Regions from separate parts of the Bacillus sp. AL-1R genome, predicted to be linked through region 2. Evidence: riboswitches for the same ligand, from Rfam matches in the RefSeq annotation. Region 2 holds a riboswitch; each other region holds the start of a gene.
What was found. Region 2 has a riboswitch for lysine ahead of ACSBO6_RS16470 (aspartate kinase). Riboswitches for the same ligand answer to the same signal wherever they lie in the genome.
Positions count from the first base shown of each region.

Region 1: linked by a shared signal. The riboswitch ahead of ACSBO6_RS13325 (amino acid permease) and the one ahead of ACSBO6_RS16470 (aspartate kinase) in region 2 are both predicted to bind lysine.
Region 3: linked by a shared signal. The riboswitch ahead of lysA (diaminopimelate decarboxylase) and the one ahead of ACSBO6_RS16470 (aspartate kinase) in region 2 are both predicted to bind lysine.

Region 1 covers NZ_CP197469.1:2,800,050-2,807,821, reverse strand. The annotation lists gene ACSBO6_RS13360 (MDR family MFS transporter) at 1-1,406, shown strand, start outside; gene ACSBO6_RS13355 (class I SAM-dependent methyltransferase) at 1,503-2,129, shown strand; gene ACSBO6_RS13350 (RrF2 family transcriptional regulator) at 2,266-2,688, shown strand; gene ACSBO6_RS13345 (nitroreductase family protein) at 2,809-3,516, shown strand; gene ACSBO6_RS13340 (YdeI/OmpD-associated family protein) at 3,760-4,353, shown strand; gene ACSBO6_RS13335 (hypothetical protein) at 4,695-4,904, shown strand; gene pdxK (pyridoxine/pyridoxal/pyridoxamine kinase) at 5,017-5,832, opposite strand; lysine riboswitch at 6,034-6,211, shown strand; gene ACSBO6_RS13325 (amino acid permease) at 6,415-7,772, shown strand, end outside.
Region 2 covers NZ_CP197469.1:3,424,165-3,431,936, forward strand. The annotation lists gene sdhB (succinate dehydrogenase iron-sulfur subunit) at 1-600, opposite strand, end outside; gene sdhA (succinate dehydrogenase flavoprotein subunit) at 608-2,374, opposite strand; gene ACSBO6_RS16460 (succinate dehydrogenase cytochrome b558 subunit) at 2,387-3,022, opposite strand; gene ACSBO6_RS16465 (YslB family protein) at 3,323-3,769, shown strand; gene ACSBO6_RS16470 (aspartate kinase) at 4,301-5,542, opposite strand; lysine riboswitch at 5,645-5,820, opposite strand; gene uvrC (excinuclease ABC subunit UvrC) at 5,889-7,664, opposite strand.
Region 3 covers NZ_CP197469.1:4,240,212-4,247,983, reverse strand. The annotation lists gene ACSBO6_RS20205 (DinB family protein) at 1-90, shown strand, start outside; gene ACSBO6_RS20200 (VC0807 family protein) at 297-953, shown strand; gene ACSBO6_RS20195 (cation diffusion facilitator family transporter) at 1,026-1,964, opposite strand; lysine riboswitch at 2,271-2,444, shown strand; gene lysA (diaminopimelate decarboxylase) at 2,579-3,898, shown strand; gene ACSBO6_RS20185 (C40 family peptidase) at 4,106-5,317, shown strand; gene mscL (large conductance mechanosensitive channel protein MscL) at 5,400-5,801, opposite strand; partial or broken gene msrA (peptide-methionine (S)-S-oxide reductase MsrA) at 5,952-6,467, shown strand; gene msrB (peptide-methionine (R)-S-oxide reductase MsrB) at 6,453-6,899, shown strand; gene ACSBO6_RS20165 (hypothetical protein) at 7,164-7,391, shown strand; gene ACSBO6_RS20160 (MDR family MFS transporter) at 7,560-7,772, shown strand, end outside.

The DNA of each region.
Region 1 (7,772 bases), 620 kb from region 2:
TCTTAAAAGATTTAGGTGGCTATGATAAATTTGTTTGGGTAACATCGGCTTACTTAGTTACAGAAATGGCTGGGATGCCAATTTTCGGTAAACTTTCTGATATGTATGGTAGGAAAAGATTTTTTATGTTAGGGATTATATTATTCATTTTAGGTTCAGTTCTTTGTGGAACTGCCGATTCGATTATTCAGCTTAGTATTTACCGTGCTATTCAAGGGATTGGTGGAAGTGCTTTAATGCCAATTGCTTTTTCAATTATTTGGGATGTGTTTCCTGTTGAAAAGCGTGGTAAAATGAGTGGTATTTTTGGTGCCGTATTTGGATTATCAAGTGTTCTTGGACCATTAATTGGCGCTTATATTACAGATTATATTAACTGGAGATATATTTTCTATATTAATATTCCTTTTGGACTTTTAACACTTGGACTAATTAGTTATTTTTATATCGAGTCAAAAAATCATACGAAGCAACAAATCGACTGGTGGGGTGCAACAACATTTGTTATTAGTATCGTCTGTTTAATGTTTGCACTTGAGTTAGGCGGTAAAGAATACGCTTGGGATTCAGTTCAAATTTTAGGATTATTTGCTGGATTTGCTGTTTTCCTTATTATCTTTTTATTTATTGAACGTAAAGCAGTTGAACCGATTATTTCGTTTAATATGTTTAAATATCGTCTTTTTGCTGCTAGTAACTTTGTTGGATTATTTTATGGAGCGGCATTCATTGCTGCAACAATTTACATTCCAATCTTTATCCAGTTTGTTCAAGGTGGAACAGCAACAAATTCTGGTTTAGTCCTATTACCAATGATGGTAAGTGTTAGTATTTCTGCTTCATTTGGTGGGGCTTTAGCGAATAAAACTAGTTATCGTAATATAATGGTCGGATCCGTTATACTTCTTTTAGCAGGGATTATTTGTCTAGGTACTTTAACGCCTGATACGACTAAATTCCAAGTGATCGTTTACATGGTCATCGTTGGTTTAGGGGTAGGGGCATCCTTCTCAGTACTTGGTATGTCTGCGATGCATCATTTTGATAATGAAAATCGTGGTTCAGCCAGTTCGACTAACGCATTCCTCCGTGCTTTAGGAATGACGGTTGGTATTACTGTTTTTGGTGTTATTCAACGCAATGTATTTACTGATAAAATTACTGATGCATTTGCAAAAAGTGGCGCACCACAGGATTTTTCGAATATTAATCAAGCCTTTACTCCTGAAGCTGCTAAAATGATTCCAGCACCAATACTCACAAAAATTACTGACGTGTTCTCAACATCAATTGCTCATACATTCCTTTGGACACTAGTTCCAGTAGGATTAGCGTTGATTTCAATTTTCTTAATGGGTAATGAACGTTTATCAGATAAAGAAATGGCTAAAAGCAACGCATCATAAATAGAAATAAAAAAGGAAGACTTTGGGTCTTTCTTTTTTTTGAACAAAAATAATATAGCTCATTTAGATTGAACGATTTTGAAAGGGGATTTAGATATGGCTGAAATTTGGGAATCGAGTTTTAAAAAAAATCAAATGATGTGGGGATATGAACCCTCAGACTCCGCAATTTTAACAAAGGACTTTTTCTTTGAAAAGAACGTTAAAGATGTATTGATTCCTGGTATTGGATATGGTAGAAACGCTAAGATTTTTACTGACAACGGAATAAACGTAACAGGAATTGAAATATCAAAAACAGCGATTGAATTGGCAAGACAAAATGGGATTCATTTTCCTATTTTTCATGGTTCAGTAACCGACATGCCTTTTGATCAAAAGCTGTATGACGGTATATTTTGTTATGCACTGATTCACTTATTGAATAAGCATGAAAGAGAGAAGTTTATTCAAGATTGCTTTAATCAGTTAAAGCCAAATGGGTATATGGTATTTACTACAATTTCAAAAGATGCACCAATGTTCGGAAAGGGCAAACGGCTAGCTAAAGACTATTACGAAATAATGGAAGGGATAAAAATGTTTTTTTATGATTCTGATTCGATCAAACAAGAGTTTGGAGACTATGGAATCATCGAAGTTTCCGAGATTCTTGAGCCACATAAGAATATGGAAAGTAAACCTCCGTTTAAATTTACGATGGTGAAATGTCAAAAGCAATGATCTTTACAAATCTTATTGTCACAAGAGGAAATTGTTAATGCGAATTTAGGATAAAAAGTAGCATTATCTCTTTATAATTTAGATAAGGTTGTCTTTTTCAAAAAATAGTTTAGACTAGTAACTGAGGTGAATGATCTTGAAAGATAAGGTTTCTAGTACGAAATGGTTTGGACTAGCACTGCAATCTCTATTAATTTTAGCAGAGCAAGATGGTATCTGTCCAAGCGCAGTATTAGCTCAAAAACTTGAAGCACAGTCTACTTTTTTAAGAAAAATTCTTGCCAATTTAGTAAAAGCAGGCATTATTTCAGCTAAAGAAGGACGAGATGGTGGTTATTTTTTAGCCAGAGGTGCGAATGAAATTACTTTAAAAGATGTTTATGATGCGATGAGATCTGATCCGTATTCAAAAGGCTTTTTAGATGTAAATAGTAAGGAATGTTTTGCGCCTTCTACACGATCTGCTTTGTATGATTTAAAAGATGAGATGGAAAGCTGGCTTGTTGAAGGTCTTGCGAAGAAAACAATTTCAGACTTATTACCAAAAGAAAATGGATAAAATAAAATCGAAACTAAAATGTTTCGATTTTATTTTTTAATAAACTGTAGTTGACTTTTATACAGTTAAAGTCATATACTGTATTTATAAATAATACAGTTAATTAAGGAGAGATTAAATATGTCTAAAGTTAAATCTGAAAAAGAAGAGTATTTAAATAAAGTAAACGAAATTGATTTTGGTAAAGAAGCACCAAAAGAACTTGATACTACGGATTTCTTCACTGTAGCAAAGGAAAGAAGATCAGTTCGTCACTACGATCCAAACTTTCAAATGTCTGATGATGAAATTAAAGAGTTGCTAGAAATTGCGGTTCAAGCTCCATCTTCTTCTAATTTACAACCATGGAGATTCCTTGTCATTAAGGACCAAGATACGAAACAAAAACTATTACCAATCGCTAATAACCAACAACAAGTTGTTGATGCATCTGCGGTAATCGCTGTTTTAGGTGATACAGAAGCATATAAAAATGCCGATCGTATTTATGATGAGTTAGTTGAAAAAGGTATGATGACTCAGGGAGTGAAAGACTTCTATGTAGGATCAATCGTAAAAAACTACGGTGGTTTACCAGAAGAAATCGCAACAAAAATTGCGATGGTCGATGGTGGATTAGTTTCAATGCAATTTATGCTTGCAGCAAAAGCAAAAGGTTTAGATACAGTTCCAATGGGTGGGTTTGACCAAGCGAAGTTTGTAGAAGCGTTCAATGTACCAGCAAACTTCAAACCAGTTATGTTAATTTCAGTTGGTAAAGGAATCAAAGCAGGCTTTGAAAAAGTTCGTTTAACTTTAGATGAAGTTGTTGCTTGGGAAAAATACTAAGCATTAAGAAGAGCAGGGATAAGGGAAACCTTTTACCTGTTCTTTTTTTGTTTGAAGGAAATTTGCATTCGTTTAAAGAATAAATTCTTTTGAAGGAACTAATTGTCAGTCTAACTAGAAAAAATGATGGCTGATTAAAGGGAAGAATTTTGGTGAAGTACTAAGTAGGATCTGAATGAAATTCTGAAGTTATTATTATCCGCTAAAAAATAGTCTGGAAGAATTAATGAGAGGTGTTTATTGATGACAAATACAAATATGCATCCTAAAGTTGAAGCTTTTTTATTAAGAGCAAAAAAGTGGCAAGAAGAATTTTATAAGTTAAGAGAAATCGTCATTGATTGTGAACTGACTGAAGATTTTAAATGGATGCATCCTTGTTACACACTTGATAATAAAAATATCGTTTTAATACATGGTTTTAAAGAATATTGTGCACTTTTGTTTCACAAAGGTGCGTTGTTAAAAGATCCAAAAGGCATATTGATTCAACAAACAGAAAATGTCCAATCAGCACGTCAAATACGGTTTACCAATATTCAGGAAATCATTGAAATGGAAAACGTTTTGAAGGATTATATTAAAGAAGCTATTGAAGTGGAAAAAGCAGGTTTGCAAGTAGAATTAAAAAAGACTTCAGATTATACAGTTCCCGAAGAATTACAACTTAAATTAGATGAAAATCCTGCCTTAAAAACGGCTTTTGAAGCATTAACGCCAGGACGTCAAAGAGCGTATCTTTATTATTTTTCTCAACCAAAACAATCAAAAACCCGTACGTCTAGAGTTGAAAAATACATTGAACAAATTCTTGCTGGAAAAGGATTAAATGATTAGTATTTTTTGGGATGATCTGGATCGAAAAATTAATCCTCACCAATCATTCCAACTTTTTTGTTTGTCTGTGTATCTATATAGATAACGATCTTCTCTTCAGGATTATCTCAATTAAAAGTAACAGAAAATAGTTTATCTCTATGATAGTTTTTATTAAATATTGTATCATTATTAGGTATGGAATCGACTTGTTTAACGACCCCATGTTTATCACTTATTGCAGCCAATTTGATGTTCAAAATTATTGAATGTGTAAAAGTATGTAGGAAATAAAGTAGAAATTGATAGAAAAATTGTATGCGGTATTGATAAATTATTAACTAAAGAAGTAGAGAATTTATATGGGACAAAACAAACATGCATTACATCTTCACAAGCGTTTCAACAGTTTGCATACAAAACAGAATGAACGAGTTGCGGAGTTTCACAAACAGCACGTCATTCAGATTGAAAATGGCAAAAATGGTAATGGCTTATTAGCTAAATGGGAAAGATTTGTTTATTACAAAGGAAGAAATGTATTTAGGGTAATCAAGGGGATTTTCAGTTGAAAAGTAGGAACCTAGGGGAAAGGGAACAGGGAGTACAAACACCAGTTTTTACTATTAAAAAGGGCTGTCATACGTTAGTTAATCTAACGTATGACAGCCCTATTAGTTGCTTTTAGCCTTCTCCATGTAATCGATAGGCCATGTGGTTTGTTGGGCCAACGTATTGATTAAGTGGGAATGAGTGACGAATTGCTTCGGTAATGTATTTCTTTGCAGTATGGATTGCTTCTCTTGGTTCTGCTCCTTTAGCAAGCTCTGCACAAATCGCTGCAGAATAAGTACAACCCGCACCGTGTGTGTATGTAGTTTCAATTCTGTCAGATTCTAGATGTTCGATTTTTTCACCATCAAATAATACATCTATTGCATTTTCATGCTGAATTTTACTTCCACCTTTAACTAAAACATATTTAGCTCCTAATGCATGGATTTTGCGTGCTGCTTCTTCCATTTGTTCAACTGTGCAAATTGGAGGCATTTTAGCTAATTGAGCTGCCTCAAATAAATTTGGCGTTACAACTGTTGAAAGTGGTACTAAAATTTCTCTTAATGCATCATTTGTCTCTGGGTGAAGAGCCTCGTCATTTCCTTTACAAATCATAACTGGATCTACAACAACTCGATCAATAGTATGTTTTTTTATTGTTTTTGCAGCTAACTCAATGATTTCAGTTGAACCGAGCATACCTGTTTTCATTGCTTGAACCCCAACGCCGACAACGATTGTTTCTAATTGTGCTGCAATTGTATCTATATCAATTGGAAATACTTGATGATGCCAATGATTATGAGGATCCATTGCTACTAAGGTTGTAACTGCACTCATTCCATAAACATTACGTTCCTGAAACGTTTTAATATCAGCTTGTAATCCTGCACCACCACTACTATCAGATCCAGCAAGTGTCAATGCTTTATAAATTGTCATGTGAAAAATTCCTCCTTTAATTACATAGAATTATTATACAGAAACAGATGTGCTAGGTACAAGGCATGAGCATTCTTTAAGCGAAAATCAGGCATACCATTTCTTAAGTAGAGTCTATTTTTGTCGAAAATTCTATTGACAAACTAGATTAATAGATTGTATATTGAGTTTATAAAAATTAATTTAATATGATCTTTATCTCGTTTGGATAGAGGCGCAGTTTTGATTAGTCGTTACTTTGAGGTTTATGGTACCTGTGAAAAGTAATAAAAGGTGAAACTGCCGAAGTAATAAATTTACCATTTGAATTTATTACTGGGCCTATTGCTGAATAAGCGTAGGACTGTCACAAGATTTCTTGTGGAGGGCTATTGAAGAGATGTTGATGCTGTTTGATTCATATAATTGAGTCTTAAACACGTGAACATTGCTTCACGTGTTTTTTTGTATTTTACCAGATTTTCCATTCTTTACATATTGCTTGTAAAAACTGAGTAAAATACACATCATACAACACTTTTATACCGTCCCATATTCTCGCGTAAAGATAAGATTGCAAGAATGAAGAGGAGGCACAACAAGATGGGACTAACAAACCCTAAAAACGATAATGTGGTATCGAATACTCACGATGGTTCTTTAAAAAGGGGCCTTAAAGCAAGACATTTAACAATGATTTCAATTGGTGGTTCAATTGGTACAGGTTTGTTTTTAGCTAGTGGAACTTCAATTAGTGAAGCTGGTCCTGGTGGAGCTATTTTAGCATACGGATTAATTGGTATTATGGTTTATTTCTTAATGACTAGTTTAGGTGAGATGGCGACTTATTTACCTGTTTCTGGTTCATTTAGTACGTATGGATCTCGCTATGTTGATCCAGCATTCGGTTTTGCTATGGGTTGGAATTATTGGTATAACTGGGCAATTACTCTAGCTTTTGAATTATTAGCTTCGGCAATGCTGATGAAATATTGGTTCCCACATACTCCAGCTGTTTTATGGAGCGGAATCTTCTTAGTGATTATTTTAGGTTTAAATTTACTTTCAGTTAAAGGTTATGGTGAATCAGAGTTTTGGTTTTCATTAATTAAAGTTGTAACTGTAGTTGTCTTTTTAGTTGTTGGGATTGCAATGATTTTTGGCATTATCAGTGGACATCATGCAGGTTTCAAAAACTTTACTGTTGGGGATGCTCCGTTTCATAATGGATTTTTAGGTGTTTTATCAATCTTTATTGTTGCAGGTTTCTCATTCCAAGGTACTGAATTAATCGGTGTTGCAGCAGGGGAGACTGAACATCCAGAAAAAAATGTTCCAAAAGCTATCCGTCAAATTTTCTGGCGTATCCTTTTATTTTATGTTTTAGCTATTATCGTAATTGGTTTATTAATTCCTTATACAGATCCTGGTCTTATGAAAAACGACGTAGCTGTTAGTCCATTTACTTTAGTATTTGAAAAATTAGGAGTTGCATTTGCGGCTTCTGTAATGAATGCAGTTATTTTAACATCCGTTTTATCGGCAGGTAATAGTGGAACATACGCATCTACTCGTATGTTATATACTTTAGCGATTGAAGGCAAAGCTCCTAAATTCTTAACAAAAGTAAATAAAAATGGTGTTCCTACAAATGCTTTATATGTAACACTTGCGGTTGGTTCACTTGCTTGTTTATCTTCATTCTTCGGTGAAGGTCAAGTGTATACTTGGTTATTAAATTTATCAGGATTATCAGGTTTCCTTGCTTGGTTAGGGATCGCGATTTCTCATTACCGATTCCGCAAAGCTTATGTTGCTCAAGGATTAGATTTGAATGACTTACCATACCGAGCAAAATGGTTCCCACTTGGTCCAATTTTAGCATTCTTAGCTTGTTTATTTATTGTACTAGCTCAAAACTGGCAAGCTTTCACTGGTAATGCAATTGATTGGCAAGGCGT
Region 2 (7,772 bases):
TAGACGTTCTTCCTTATTCATTTCTCCAGTTGGATGAGCATTAAATAAACGTACTTGTGAAAGCGGAGCTGGTCCAATAAAGTTAGATTTACTATTAACGTTTGGACAAGCTTCTAAACATACACCACAAGTCATACATTTTGATAATTCGTAAGCCCATTGACGTTTTCTTTCAGGCATTCTTGGTCCAGGACCTAAGTCATGCGTTCCATCAATTGGAATCCACGCTTTAACTCGTTTTAAAGAATCGAACATACGACTACGATCAACTTGTAAGTCACGTACTACAGGGAATGTACTCATTGGCTCAAGACGAATTGGTTGTTCCAATTTATCAATAAGCGCAGAACATGATTGTCTTGGTTTACCGTTGATAATCATAGAACATGCCCCACAAACTTCTTCAAGACAGTTCATGTCCCAAGAAATTGCAGTCGTTTCTTTTCCATTTGAATTAACAGGATTTTTACGAATTTCCATTAAAGCCGAGATTACGTTCATATTCGGACGATAAGGGACAGTAAATGTTTCTTCATATGGCGCAGTGTTCGGTGAATCTTGACGTTTAACAATTACAGTAATTGTCTTTTCAGCAGTCATTGTTCCATTATGCATTTGCTTTGTCCTCCTTCTTCTTAGAATAATCTCGTTTTCTTGGTTGAATTAATGACGTATCAACATCTTCGTAATGGAATAATGGTGAATTAGATTTTTCATCAAATTTAGCCATTGTAGTTTTTAAGAACTCCTCATCATTACGCTCTGGGAATTCAGGTTTATAGTGAGCTCCACGGCTCTCATTACGGTTATATGCACCTAATGTGATCACACGTGATAAGTGGAGCATGTTTTCAAGTTGACGAGTAAATGAAGCACCTTGGTTACTCCATTTAGCTGTATCATTAATATTAATGTTTTGATAACGCTCATAAAGTTCTTGAATTTTTTCATCAGTTTTTAATAAGCGATCATTGAATCGAACTACAGTAACGTTGTCTGTCATCCACTCTCCAAGCTCTTTATGAAGAAGGTATGCATTTTCTTTACCGTCCATTTTATAAATACGATTCATTTTTTCTTTTTCTTCATTAGCATTTGATTCAAATACAGTAGAAGCCACATCATCTGAAGATTTAGCTAAACCATTTACGTATCGTACAGCATTTGGTCCAGCAACCATTCCACCGTAAATAGCAGAAAGTAATGAGTTAGCTCCTAAACGGTTAGCTCCGTGCATTGAGTAATCGCACTCACCAGCTGCAAATAAACCAGGAATTGTAGTCATTTGGTCATAGTCAACCCATAATCCACCCATTGAGTAGTGAACTGCTGGGAAGATCTTCATTGGAACTTTTTTCGGATCATCACCTGTGAATTTTTCATAAATCTCGATGATTCCACCTAGTTTTACATCAAGTTCATGTGGATCTTTATGTGAAAGATCTAAATAAACCATGTTTTCACCATTGATACCAAGTTTGTGGTCAACACATACAGAGAAAATCTCACGTGTAGCAATATCCCTTGGTACAAGGTTTCCATATGCAGGATATTTTTCTTCTAAGAAATACCATGGTTTTCCGTCTTTATACGTCCATACTCGTCCACCTTCACCACGAGCACTTTCACTCATTAAACGGTTTTTATCATCTCCAGGAATCGCAGTTGGATGGATTTGAATAAATTCACCATTTGAATAAACGGCACCTTGACGATATACAGCTGCAGCAGCTGAACCAGTGTTGATAATTGAGTTTGTCGTTTTACCAAAGATAATACCAGGGCCACCAGATGCCATAATTACAGCATCCGCAGGGAAACTTACGATTTCCATTGAAGTTAAGTTTTGTCCAACGATTCCACGACAAACTCCTTCATCATCAACTACAACTCTTAAAAATTCCCAGCCTTCATACTTTTGAACAAGACCTTCAGATTCGTAACGACGAACTTGCTCATCTAATGCATATAATAATTGTTGTCCAGTCGTAGCACCAGCAAATGCTGTACGGTGATGTTGCGTTCCACCGAAACGACGGAAGTCTAATAGTCCTTCAGGCGTACGGTTGAACATTACACCCATACGGTCCATCATATGAATGATGCCCGGTGCTGCTTCTGCCATTGCCTTTACAGGTGGTTGGTTTGCTAAGAAATCTCCACCATAAATTGTATCATCAAAGTGCTCCCAAGGAGAGTCACCTTCACCTTTTGTATTAACCGCACCATTAATTCCACCTTGAGCACATACTGAATGTGATCGTTTTACGGGAACTAATGAAAATAAATCTACTTTTGTGCCAGCTTCAGCGGCTTTAATTGTTGCCATAAGACCAGCTAATCCGCCACCGACGATAATTATTTTCCCACTCATGACTCTCTCTCCTTACAAATTCGCTAGTTGTGGATCAATGAATGCAAAGATAGCACGTAATCCAACGATTGATAATACTACGAAAACACCTAATGTAACATATGTTGAAATACGTTGTGATCTAGGTGTTACAGTAATTCCCCAAGAAACGAAGAATGACCATAATCCATTAGCAAAGTGGAAAATTGTTGAAATAACACCTACTATATAGAAAACTAACATAAATTTCGAACTAAAAATATCAGCCATCATATTATAATCAACCGTTGCTCCTAGTTGAGCAGCGATACGTGTTTGCCATACGTGCCAAGTAATAAAAATTAAAGTAATTACACCAGAAATACGTTGGAATAAATATAACCAGTTACGTAAGTACCCATAATTTTTAACATTGCTAGTTCCAGTGAACGCAATGTATAGTCCGTATATTGCATGGTATAAAATTGGTAAGAGAATAATAAAAATTTCTAAAAAATAGCGGAATGGTAAATTCGCCATAAAATCAGCAGCTTTGTTGAACGATGTTGCTCCATTTGTTGCAAAATGATTGACAACTAAGTGCTGTGTTAAAAAGATTCCAACCGGAATAACGCCTAGCAATGAATGAAGTTTTCTAAAGAAAAACTCCCTTCCATTCTTGTTGCTCATGTAAACCCCTGCCCCCTTTAGTTTGTGCACATGAAAATTTGATTCCTCTATTATTCTAAAAAAATAGAATAATTTAGTAATACGCATAAAAAGTCGAAATTTTTATGACATTTATCTACAACCCATTTTACTCCTGATAATATAGCAGGTCAAGAAAACGCGTACATTTTTATTTACTGAAAAAACTTCTCAATTAGATTGGTAATCCTTGTAATCTACAATTGTCGAATTGTTGTTTTTACTAGTAAATATTGTATATAATAAAAACATGTTTTTTAGGAAAGGGAGAGTTATCCGACCATGACGAACGGCATTGAAAATTTAAATATTCCGGGAAATATTTCTGGTTTTGGCTATGAGCTTATACGAAACGATCTATTGAGTGATTTATTAGGAAAAGAGCAAAATGATATTTTATATTGGGCGGGTAAAATGCTTGCCAGAAAATATCCATTAGCAACTTTTGAAGAAATCATTGAATTTTTTGACCAAGCTGGTTGGGGTACTCTTACTGTTGAAGAAGAAAAGAAGCAAGAAGTTCATTTAACATTATCTTCTGAATTAATTACATATAGAAATCAACAAAAAAAGAACGTATCTTACCAATTAGAAGCTGGATTTTTAGCGATGCAAATTCAACAGCAAATCGATGTAATTGCTGAAACATATGAAGAGCAAAGTAAAAGAGGCGATAAAGTAAAATTCCAAGTAAAATGGGATTTAAAGGATCCTATTACAAGAAAATAAAATGAAAACACCACAAGGAAATTTTTATTCCTTGTGGTGTTTCATTAGGATGATTTTTTCATAAAAAATTGAAATATAAGTTCAAATACTTTAAGAAAAGTTCAACGTCCTACCCCTGCTCTTTCCTTTCATTACTTTGATCCTGTCTTCTAATTCTCTCAAAATTTTTGTTTCTCTTAACTCCTTTGATAATAGAATTTAATAAGATTAAACAAATAGAAACAAAAAACAAAATGGCGAGTATTAATAGAACAAACTGTAGCACAATTTCTCCAAATCTGAACGCAAGTAAACTATGCCTCATTATTAATACCTCCTTCATTTATTCACCATTTAGCCGTTCTCCTTACTTATTTTAAATTTACAGAATCTTTATATAATTTATTCGCTTAACGAATAAAAAACCCTTTAAAGCGCGATCTCTATACTATATAAGCTTAGGTAAATGGACGTGATCAATATTGATTAACTCAATATTTCAAGCCTATATAAATAAGAAAGTATACGCCTAAAAGGGTTTATTTTTTCTATTTAGTTTTCTACTACTACTGCTTCATTAATTCGATCTAGTTGATAGCCGTTATGAAGAGCATGAACTGCTTCTTGTAAATTTGATTTTGGTATTACTGTTGATACTTTAATTTCAGAAGTACTTACCATTTTTACAGGGATTTTACTTTCTGCTAAAAATTTAAACATTTTCGCAGCAACACCTGGATTTGAAACCATTCCACTGCCGACAATTGATACTTTAGCTAGTTCACTTTCAAAATCAAATGAGCGGTAACCTAAAAACTCTTTCTTTGATTCTAAAACTGTTATTGCTTCCATCATATTTTCAGATTTGATCGAAAATGAAAGATTTACTAAGTTATCTGATGTTACGCTTTGGATGATAATATCTACATCGATTCCTTCACTTGCTAGTAAAGTAAAGATTTTAGGCAATAAATCTACATGGTTATTCAAACCATTTAAAGTCATCCTTGTTACATTCGATTCGAATGCGATTCCTCTTACGACTGATTGTTGTTCCATTTCTGTTTCCTCCCCAATAAATGTACCGATTTCATCGTGTTGACTTGAACGAACTTGAATAATTAAATGATAATTTTTTGCGAATTCTACCGCTCTAGGATGTAAAACTGCAGCTCCTAACGCTGCAAGCTCTAGCATTTCATCATAAGAGACATGGCTTAATTTAGATGCTTTTGGTTCAACTCTTGGATCCGTAGTGTAAACCCCTAATACGTCCGTGTAAATATCACAACGTTCTGCATTTAAAGCAGCAGCCAATGCTACCGCTGTAGTATCTGAGCCACCTCGGCCTAATGTTGTAATGTCATTGCTTTCACTTAATCCTTGGAAACCAGCAACAATGACGATATATCCTTCATTAAGTAATTGTTGAATTCGTTTTGTATCAATTGTTTCTATACGCGCATTCCCATGGACAGATTCAGTTTGAATTCCAGCTTGCCAACCAGTAAGAGAAATAGCTTTAAAACCTAGTGCTTGAATTGCCATTGCTAATAATGAAATTGAAACTTGTTCGCCTGTTGTCAGTAACATATCTAATTCACGTTTACTGTTTTGTGGACTTATTTGAGCTGCTAAACTAACTAGTTCGTCTGTATGATGTCCCATAGCAGATACGACTGTAACTACTTGGTTTCCTTCTTTATATGATTTAGTTACTGTTTTTGCAACATGCTGAATTCGTTCAATTGAGCCTACTGAAGTACCACCGAATTTCTGGACAATAATTCCCATTTTTCCTCATCCTCACTTTTTACTTAAAAAAGAATACAAAAAAGCGCGTGAAGCAATGTTCACGCGCCTAATTTACAAATAAAATAGACAAATCATCAACATCTCTTCAATAGCTCCCCGCATAATTATTATGCGACAGTACTACATTTCTTAAATGCAGTCCCAACAAAATGAATTGTGGATTCATTTTATTTCGGCAAAACTCCCTTTCAACTGTCCATCACAACGCCACACGTCTATGACAGCATACTCTTAAGTTTTGCACCTCTATTACGAGAGAAAATCATTTAATTTTAACTAAAATATAAATTATTTTGAAAATAGTGTCAAGATAAATTTATTGGTATCACTCTTTATGGAAATGCTGAAAAATTTCTTCTGCAACATTTTTTGGCATTTTAGCAGCAATTAACTCATCGATTGATGCCTCTTTTATTTTTTTAACTGATCCAAAATGTTTAAGAAGGGCTTTCTTTCTTGTTCCACCAACACCCGCTATGCCATCTAAAGCAGATTGAACCATTGATTTACTATGAAGCTGACGATAGAATTCAATCGCAAATCTGTGTACCTCATCTTGAATTCTTTGTAATAAAAAGAACTCTTGGCTTTGTCTACCAAGTTGGACAATTTGAGGTGGTTGTCCTATTAATAACTCTGAAGTGCGGTGTTTTTCATCTTTTACAAGACCGGCTGTTGGAATGAATAAAGCTAACTCATTTTGAAGTACATCTTCAACTGCAGCTAGATGTCCTTTCCCACCATCCACAATTATTAAGTTAGGTAAAGGTAAATTTTCTTTTAGAGCTCTTGAATATCTTCTACGAACTACCTCACGCATTGAATCATAATCATCTGGTCCTACAACCGTTTTGATTTTATATTTGCGATAATCCTTTTTTGAAGGTTTTCCATCTATAAAGACAACCATTGCTGAAACAGGATTTGTTCCTTGTATATTTGAATTATCAAATGCTTCTATTCGATATGGTGTTTCAATATTTAAAATCTCTCCTAATTTTTCGATTGCTTTTACGGTTCTTTCCTCATCACGTTCAATTAATTTAAATTTCTCACCGAGTCCAATTTTGGCATTTTTATTTGCTAATACAACTAGTTCCTTTTTTTGACCTCTTTTTGGTTGGAATACAGGAATTTTTAATAAACCTTTTAAAATTTCAGTATCCACTTTATCTGGTACAAAAATTTCTTTTGGTTTTATATTATGTGGTTTTTCATAAAATTGCCCAATAAATGATAAGAACTCTTCCTCAGGTTCATCGTAAATAGGAAAATAAGATACATCTCTTTCAATTAATTTTCCACTTCGAACAAAGAATACTTGAACACACATCCAACCCTTGTCAACCGCGTATCCAAATACATCTCGATCAATTAAATCACTACTCATCATTTTCTGCTTTTCCATAGTCGTTTCAATTGATACAATTTGATCTCGATACTCTTTTGCCCGCTCGAAATCTAATTGTTCAGATGCAGCAAGCATTTTTGCCTCTAACTCTTTTCGTATTTGATCTTCACCACCGTTTAGAAAACGGGCAATTTCATTTACTATGTCCTGATTTTGCTCATCAGTTACTTCCTTTACACAAGGCGCAAGACACTGACCAATATGATAATATAAACAAACTTTATCTGGTAATGAAGAACATTTTCGTAATGGATATAGACGGTCTAATAATTTTTTTGTTTCATTTGCGGCAGTAGCATTAGGGAATGGGCCAAAATATTTTCCTTTATCTTTTTTTACATTTCGCGTAATCAATAAGCGAGGATGTTTTTCAGCAGTTATTTTAATAAAGGGGTATGATTTATCATCCTTCAACATAATGTTATATTTCGGATCATATTTCTTAATTAAATTCATCTCAAGAATTAAAGCTTCCATATTTGAAGACGTAACAATATATTCAAAATCAGTTATCTCTTGAACTAATCGATAGGTCTTACCATCATGTGATCCAGTGAAATAAGATCTAACTCTATTTTTTAAGACTTTAGCTTTTCCTACGTATATGATCGTCCCTTGAATATCTTTCATCAAATAGCAACCAGGCTGATCCGGTAGAAGCGCTAATTTTTCTTTTAAGTGATTGTCCATTTCCTCTCACCTCTTTCGTGCAATTGTACACATAATATTATAATCTCCACATTTGAAAACTGAAAATACTTTAATCATATTAAGTAAAAATTAAGTTTTCTAATGTAA
Region 3 (7,772 bases), 820 kb from region 2:
ACTGTTCGAGACATGATTAGCTTTAACATTTTCCACGAAGGGCTACATGCGGGATTAATAAACGGTTTAAAAAGATCACTTGGCCAATAGAGTTATTTTTACCTTTTGTCCACGCACTAAATCTAGGAGTTTATGCTCTTAGATTTTTTTGTTATAATCATGTTTAACAATTTGTTAATTTGATAGTTTGAAAATTGTGTTAATTCAAAATAAAATATGGCTCTTTCCAATTGATTTTTGTTTTTTAGTTAGCAACAATTATGACGAAAACGGCCCAAAAAACGAGGTTATATATAATGAAGAAAGAAAGTAATTTAATTATTTACGATCTAATTTTGTATTTAGTATTTCCGCTTGTTTTATATAAAGTTTTACAGAACTATTTTAGTGACTATTGGGCGATGCTACTACCGACGATTCCAGGGATTTTATATACTTTATTTCGTTTTTGGTATACTAAACAGTTTAATGTTACTGGTCTTTTTATTATTTCAACATTAACTGTTAGTACTGCCGTTGATTTAATGGCATTAGGTTCTGCAAAAAACTTAATTTTGTACAATGTGTATTATCACTTTGGGGTTGTAGTTGTATTTTTAATTTTATTGGCTTTGAAAAAACCATTACCATATTATTTTATGATTGATATTGCTGCAATACAGGGGCAAGATCGTGAAGAAAGTAAAAAATTATATAAACATCCTTCACTATTTAAAGTGTTTCAGTACTTGTTTGTCGCATGGATTATTAAAGATATAGTATTTGCTGTTGCGCAATGGTGGATGGTAGATACGTATGGATTAAAAGCATACTACTCTCGTACAATTATCTTTACAATTGGTGGATATGTTTTTGGCATAATAATGGCAATTGGCTATGCAATGGTCACGATGAGAGCTCAAAAATTAAAAGGAGACGACTCAGATCAAAATTCCGATGAAATTATCATTTAGTAAAAGTCTTTTAAATAGAATGAATGCCACAAGGAATAAAATCCTTGTGGTTTTTTTATTTCTGATGTTCAATTATCCCCCTAATGAATTTCCTACTTCTTGTAATTCCTGCTCTTCTCTTAATCTTGCATTTAAACTATCAAGTTTTTGTATTCTTTCATTTTCGGGTTCGACATGAATTAATATTTTAGGATCTACTAAAACCTTTTTTATTTCATCTTCTATTTTGTCACATAGTAAATGAGCCTCTTCAATGCTCATGTGTGATGGTAATACTAAATGGAAATCGATATGCTCCTGTGCACCTGAACGCCTTGTACGTAAGTCATGGTATTCGATAAATTGGGATTTAAAAGAATTTAGTACATTTTCGATTTGTTTTAACTCATCTGTGGAAAGTCCTGTATCAAGTAGTGGGGTAAATGACTTACGTCCAAGTTCGATCGATTCCTTCATTATATAAATTGCGATTCCGATTCCGATCAATGCGTCGAGAAACTCCCAACCAGTAAGACTGACTAAAATTAAACTGACTGCTACTCCGATTGATGAATAAACATCCGTTAATAAATGCAAAGCGTTTGATTGCATTGCTACAGAATGAGTATCATTTCCTACTTTTTGAACGATTTTTCCTACTCTCCAATTGATTAACGCTCCAATTAACATGACGACTACACCGATTATTGGCATTTTAATTGAGGTAGGATGAAGTAGCTTTTCAACAGATTCAATGATAATCCAAATACCAGCTACAAATATTAAGATTGTTTCAACCGTACCTGAAATATTTTCAAACTTACCATGACCATAAGGATGCTCCTTATCTGGGGGTCTGTTTGAAATTCTTACTGAAAAAAATGCAATGACTGAAGCAACTAGATCCAATAAAGAATGAATTGCTTCAGAGATAATTGCTACGGAACCAGTAAAAATCCCGACTATTAATTTTAATATAACGATGAATGTGTTACTACAGATTGAAAGTACTGCTATTTTGCTTGAACGCAATCTATTCACCCCTGTCCAATTTTTTCTACTTAAGTTAAGAGTTTTGTAATAAGGCAACAAAAAAGAAAAACCACTAACAGTTTGTTAGTGGTTTGTTTTTTTAAAAGTTAAATTATATATTTTGAAATGATTTTTCATTTTTGAATCACCTTTTCTCTAGCATCAAACATATTCTATATTATAAATGCTATTTTTGGAAAGATAAAAATGTGTGTGAAAGTGAATATAAATCGACAAGTATTTTAAAAATGGTTTGACATCTATTTTTAGACTGTGTTATACATAGACTAATATAAAAAATAACAGTCTATTCGTAGAGGTTGCATTGTATATGAGTATCATTTTAGAGAACTGTGGGTTTGTTGACGAAATGAGAAAGGATCCTATGCCGAAGAAATAAATTGCCACACATTTTATTTCTGGGACTACATTTAATAAATGTAGTACTGTCACATGTGTTTGTGAAGAGCTATTGAAGAGATGTGATTGGCTAAGTCCTTTTTTAAAAGCGATGGGCACATGAACATATCCTTCATGTGTCTTTTTTAATACACTAATACATTGAAGGAAGCTTCTTAGAATGATCTTACATTTGACTTGAAGGGAGAATACGGATGTATTTACATGGTAATAGTCGAATTAATAATGAAGGACATTTAGAAATTGGAGGTTGTGATACTGTAGATTTAGTAAAAAATTACGGTACGCCTCTATACATTTATGACGAAGCGTTAATTGAATCAAAATGTAGGGAATTCCATGAAGCTTTAAGAAAAACTGGAATGAAATATCAAGTTGCATATGCGAGTAAAGCGTTCCTATGTGTTGAACAAGCCCGCTTAATAGAAAGAGAAGGCCTATGTTTAGACGTTGTTTCTGGTGGAGAGTTATATACAGCTCTGCAAGCAGGTTATCCAGCTGAGAAAATTCACTTTCACGGAAACAACAAAACAATTGAAGAAATTGAAGAAGCTTTAAATGCAAAAATCGGTTGTTTTGTAGTCGATAATTTCTTTGAGTTAGAAGTATTACAGGCATTAGCTGAACAACGTAATGAAGAAGTTTCGATATTATTACGTGTTACGCCAGGCGTTGAAGCACATACACATGAATATGTAATGACCGGCCAAGAAGACTCTAAATTTGGATTTGATATTATGTCTGGTCAAGCGAATGAAGCAGTGGAAGTTTCATTAAATTCAAATAACCTAAAATTATTAGGGGTACATTCACATATTGGATCTCAAATTTTCGAACCAGATGGTTTTGTTCATGCAATTAATGTATTAATGAGCTTTTTAAATGGAATTAAAAATGATTTAGGTTTTACAGCTGAAATATTAAATGTAGGTGGAGGCTTTGGTATTCGATATACTTCAGAAGATGAGCCTTTAGCTATTTCTAACCATATAGAAAAAATTACAACGATTATTAAACAACAATGTGAAGAGCTAGACTACAAATTACCAGAATTATGGTTAGAACCTGGACGTAGTATTGTTGGTGAAGCTGGAACAACACTTTATACGATTGGTTCTACAAAAACTCTTCCTTCAATTCGTAAATATGTATCTGTTGATGGGGGAATGACTGATAACATCCGTCCTGCACTATATGGATCAAAATACGAAGCGATGCTTGCAAATCGAGCAAATGATGTGAATAAAGAAGTTGTATCAATTGCTGGTAAATGCTGTGAAAGTGGCGATATGCTAATTTGGGATTGTAACTTACCAGTTGTAGAAAATAATGATATATTAGCTGTATCTTGCACTGGTGCTTATGGCTATTCAATGGCTAATAATTATAACCGTATCCGCCGCCCAGCTGTAGTATTTGTTAAAGATGGTGTTTCAAGAGAGGTAGTTCGTCGAGAAACATATGAAGATTTAGTTAGAAACGATAGAGTGTACATCGAAAACTCTAGTAGATAATTAACGGTTTTGTAATAGTTGTTTCAATTACTGACACTTCTATAAAGATAGAAGTGTTTTGTTTCGTTTTCTTTAATAGTAGATGATAATTTATCGACATATAAAGACATATTTATCATTTATATTACAATATTGTAACAATTGCGACTCTCTTCGGGAATCTATGGTATAAATATGTACGTAGATTAGCGAGAGGAGAACGCTGAAATGTTAAGAAAAAAACTAGCAGTGCTGGCAATGGCAAGTACAATAGTATTATCATTAGCGCCAAATGCTTCAGTTTTAGCTGATAGCAAAGTAGAAAAAAAGCAAGCTGAAGTAGATAAGTTCCAATCACAATTTAAAGAATTAAGCAACGAGATAGCGAAAATAGATAATCAAATTAAAACAACTAAGCAAAACATAGAAGCAAAAAAAGCAGAAATTTCTGAAACAGAAGAAGTTATTAAAGATAAAAATGCAAGAATTACATATTTACAAGACAGAATTCAAAAACGTAACGATTTATTAGAGGATCGTTTAGTTGCTATGCAAAAGCAACCGAAAGTTAATCTAGTAACTGATGTTTTATTTGATTCAGATTCAATCGTAGATTTCTTTAATCGAGTAAATTCAATTTCAACACTTTTTGAAGCTGATCAAAATATCATTAAAGAACAAAAGTCTGAACAAGCAGAAGTAGAAAAAGAAAAAAGACTTGTTGATGAAAAGAAACAATCTTTAGTAAAAGCAAAAGAAGATTTAGTTGCTCAACAAAGTGAGCTTTCTAAATCACAAGCAGAAAAACAAAAATCATTAAATACTGCTGAAGCTAACTTAAAGCTGGCTGTTAAAGAACTAGAGAATGCAAAAGAAGATGAGAGAGTTCAACGTCTTCAACGTATTGAGCAACAATCTCTTGAACTAGCTGCTTTATCTAGTGATGATGATGAAGATGACAGCGTTAGCACTACAGCTACTAAATCTAGTTCAAATTCTGATTCGAAACCAAGTACAAAATCTACTAGTAAAAAACCAGATTCAAAACCTACTACAAGTTCAAATAATGATGGTCCAGCAGCAACTGGAAACTCAATTGTAGATTACGCTTTAAAATACCAAGGTGTACCTTATGTATTTGGCGGAACGTCTCCAAGCGGTTTTGATTGCAGTGGTTTCATCTGGTATGTATATTCACATAATGGATACGGCATCTCTCGTGGAAATGTAAAAACATATTGGAGCAATGCTACAAGAATCAGCTCTCCACAACCTGGTGACCTAGTATTCTTACAAAATACTTATATTAATGGTCCATCACATATGGGTATCTATATTGGTGGAAATAAAATGGTTCATGCTGGAAGTAAAGGAATCAGCGTAATCAGCTTAAGTAATAGCTGGGTTCGTTCTCACTTCTTAGGCTATGGAAAATTCTAATAGTTTATTAACCTCGTATTATAATTAGTATGGTACGAGGTTTTTTATATTGTCTTACGGAAAAATTAAAAAGGTATAAGCTTTAGCTTATACCTTTTTGATTTGAAACCTGTTCCTTTAGTAAATCACGTATTTCAATAAGTAAAGCTTCTTCTTTAGTAGGAACAACAGGTTTAGCTTCCTCTACTTCTTTCTTTTTAAATGAAAGTTTATTAATTAAACGAACAAAGAAAAATACTGAGATCGAGATGATAAGGAAGTCGACTACTGTTTGGATGAACATTCCGTATTTGATTTCAGTTTGATTGTATGTGTACATTAAATTCTTGAAATCTACGCCACCAGAGATCAATCCGATTAGAGGCATCATAATATCTCCCACTAATGAAGATACAATCTTACCGAAAGCACCACCAATAATTACCCCGACTGCTAAATCAAGCACATTTCCTTTTAAAGCAAACTTTTTAAATTCTTCTAACATTTTATTTCCTCCTGTATAATTATCGTATAAGTTTACATACAAATCTTAATTCTTTCAAGTTAGCAATTACTCTTTTTAAGCAAAAATATTTATACTGGCTTTTAGATATGGTAAATATAATTAATGACAATTTTTAGGAGGGGTATAGGTATGGGCACAGAATTAGCTACATTTGCTGGTGGATGTTTTTGGTGTATGGTAAAACCATTTGATCAACAGGACGGAATTATAAAAGTTGTTTCAGGCTATACAGGTGGGGATAAAGAAAATCCAACATACGAAGAAGTATGCACTCATTTAACGGGTCATTATGAAGCTGTTCAAATTACATTTGATCCAGAAGTCTATCCGTATGAGAAGCTATTGGACTTATTTTGGCAACAAATTGACCCGACAGATGAAGGTGGGCAATTTAATGATCGAGGTAGTTCATACAAAACGGCAATTTTTTATCATAATGAAAATCAAAAAGAACAAGCTCTAGCTTCAAAAGATAAACTAGAGAAAAGTGGTGTTTTCAAGAAACCAATTGTAACTGAAATTTTACCTGCAAAACCATTTTATGAAGCAGAAGAATATCATCAGCATTATTATAAAAAGCACCCAGTTCGTTACCAGCTTTACTTTAAAGGGTCTGGTCGTCAAAAATTTATAAAGGAACACTGGAAAACGGGCCAAGAGGAGTTAAAGAAAAAACTTACACCAATTCAGTATGCTGTTACGCAGGAAGATGCAACTGAACCACCATTTAGAAATGAGTTCTGGAATCATAAAGAAAAAGGAATTTATGTTGATATTGTATCAGGACTCCCTTTGTTTAGTTCATTAGACAAGTTTGATTCAGGTTGTGGATGGCCAAGTTTTACAAAACCGATTTTAAAAGGTGAAATTGAAGAGAAGAAGGACTATAGCCATGGGATGTTGCGTATTGAAGTGAGAAGTGCGGAAGCTGACTCACATCTTGGGCATGTTTTTGATGATGGACCAGGACCTGATGGCCTTCGCTACTGCATAAACTCTGCAGCTTTAAGATTTGTCCCATATGAAAAAATGGATGAAGAGGGTTATGGTAATTATAAGAGTATCTTTCTTAAATAGTCTCTAAGGATATTTTTCATCTAATTGAAATAATTAAAATTAAACCGAGATGTTTATTCGTCTCGGTTTTTTTATTTGCTTATTAGTAGGGGGTATTTATCTAACATCAACATAAGTTATAAAATATTGTCCTAAATATTTCTAAAAAGTTTTCTGAAAATATTTACAATTGAGAAATAAGTGTGTTAATATAAAAGTGTCACAAAGTTGTCACAAATTGGGTATTGCAATTCGCAAAAAAGCCGAAACGGGAGGTTAATCATTATGAAGCGCACTGATTATGAAATCGTTGAAACATATACTCAATATTCTGGTATTGCCTTTTTTATTGGTCTTATTCTTTTTTTACTATATTTCACTGGAAGCGGTTTCTTACATACTGGCGTTAGCCTAACAGTGAGCATAGTATTGATGGGCTCTTGTTCAACCTTATTTCTATTAGGTACTTTTTTGGGATTGATGTTTTCAGTCTCTACTAAAGAACAAGTTTAAAAGTTAAAAAAAGAGTGGGTGTTCAATTGGCAAAAAGTCAATTTGAACGCCCTTTTGTTTTGTGTAACATATTTTACCAGAACTGTGTATAAAGTAATCTGTAACTTAAAATTCTTCCGATACGATTTAAATAAGGAAGTTTTGATGCACTAGGAGGTGTCGCTTAGGATGAATTTTTATAAAAAGTTAAAAGGTATGGATCGTAATGTGTGGATTCGAGTGATAGGAGAAACAATTACGAGTAGTGCGATGATGATGCTTATGCCATTTTTTGCTCTCTATCTAGAAGGAAAAGTTGATTCAATGCTAAAGGTTGGATTTATTATGTCAATTTCACCTATCGCATCGTTATTTGGTTCGATGGTAGGTGGTAGACTCGCT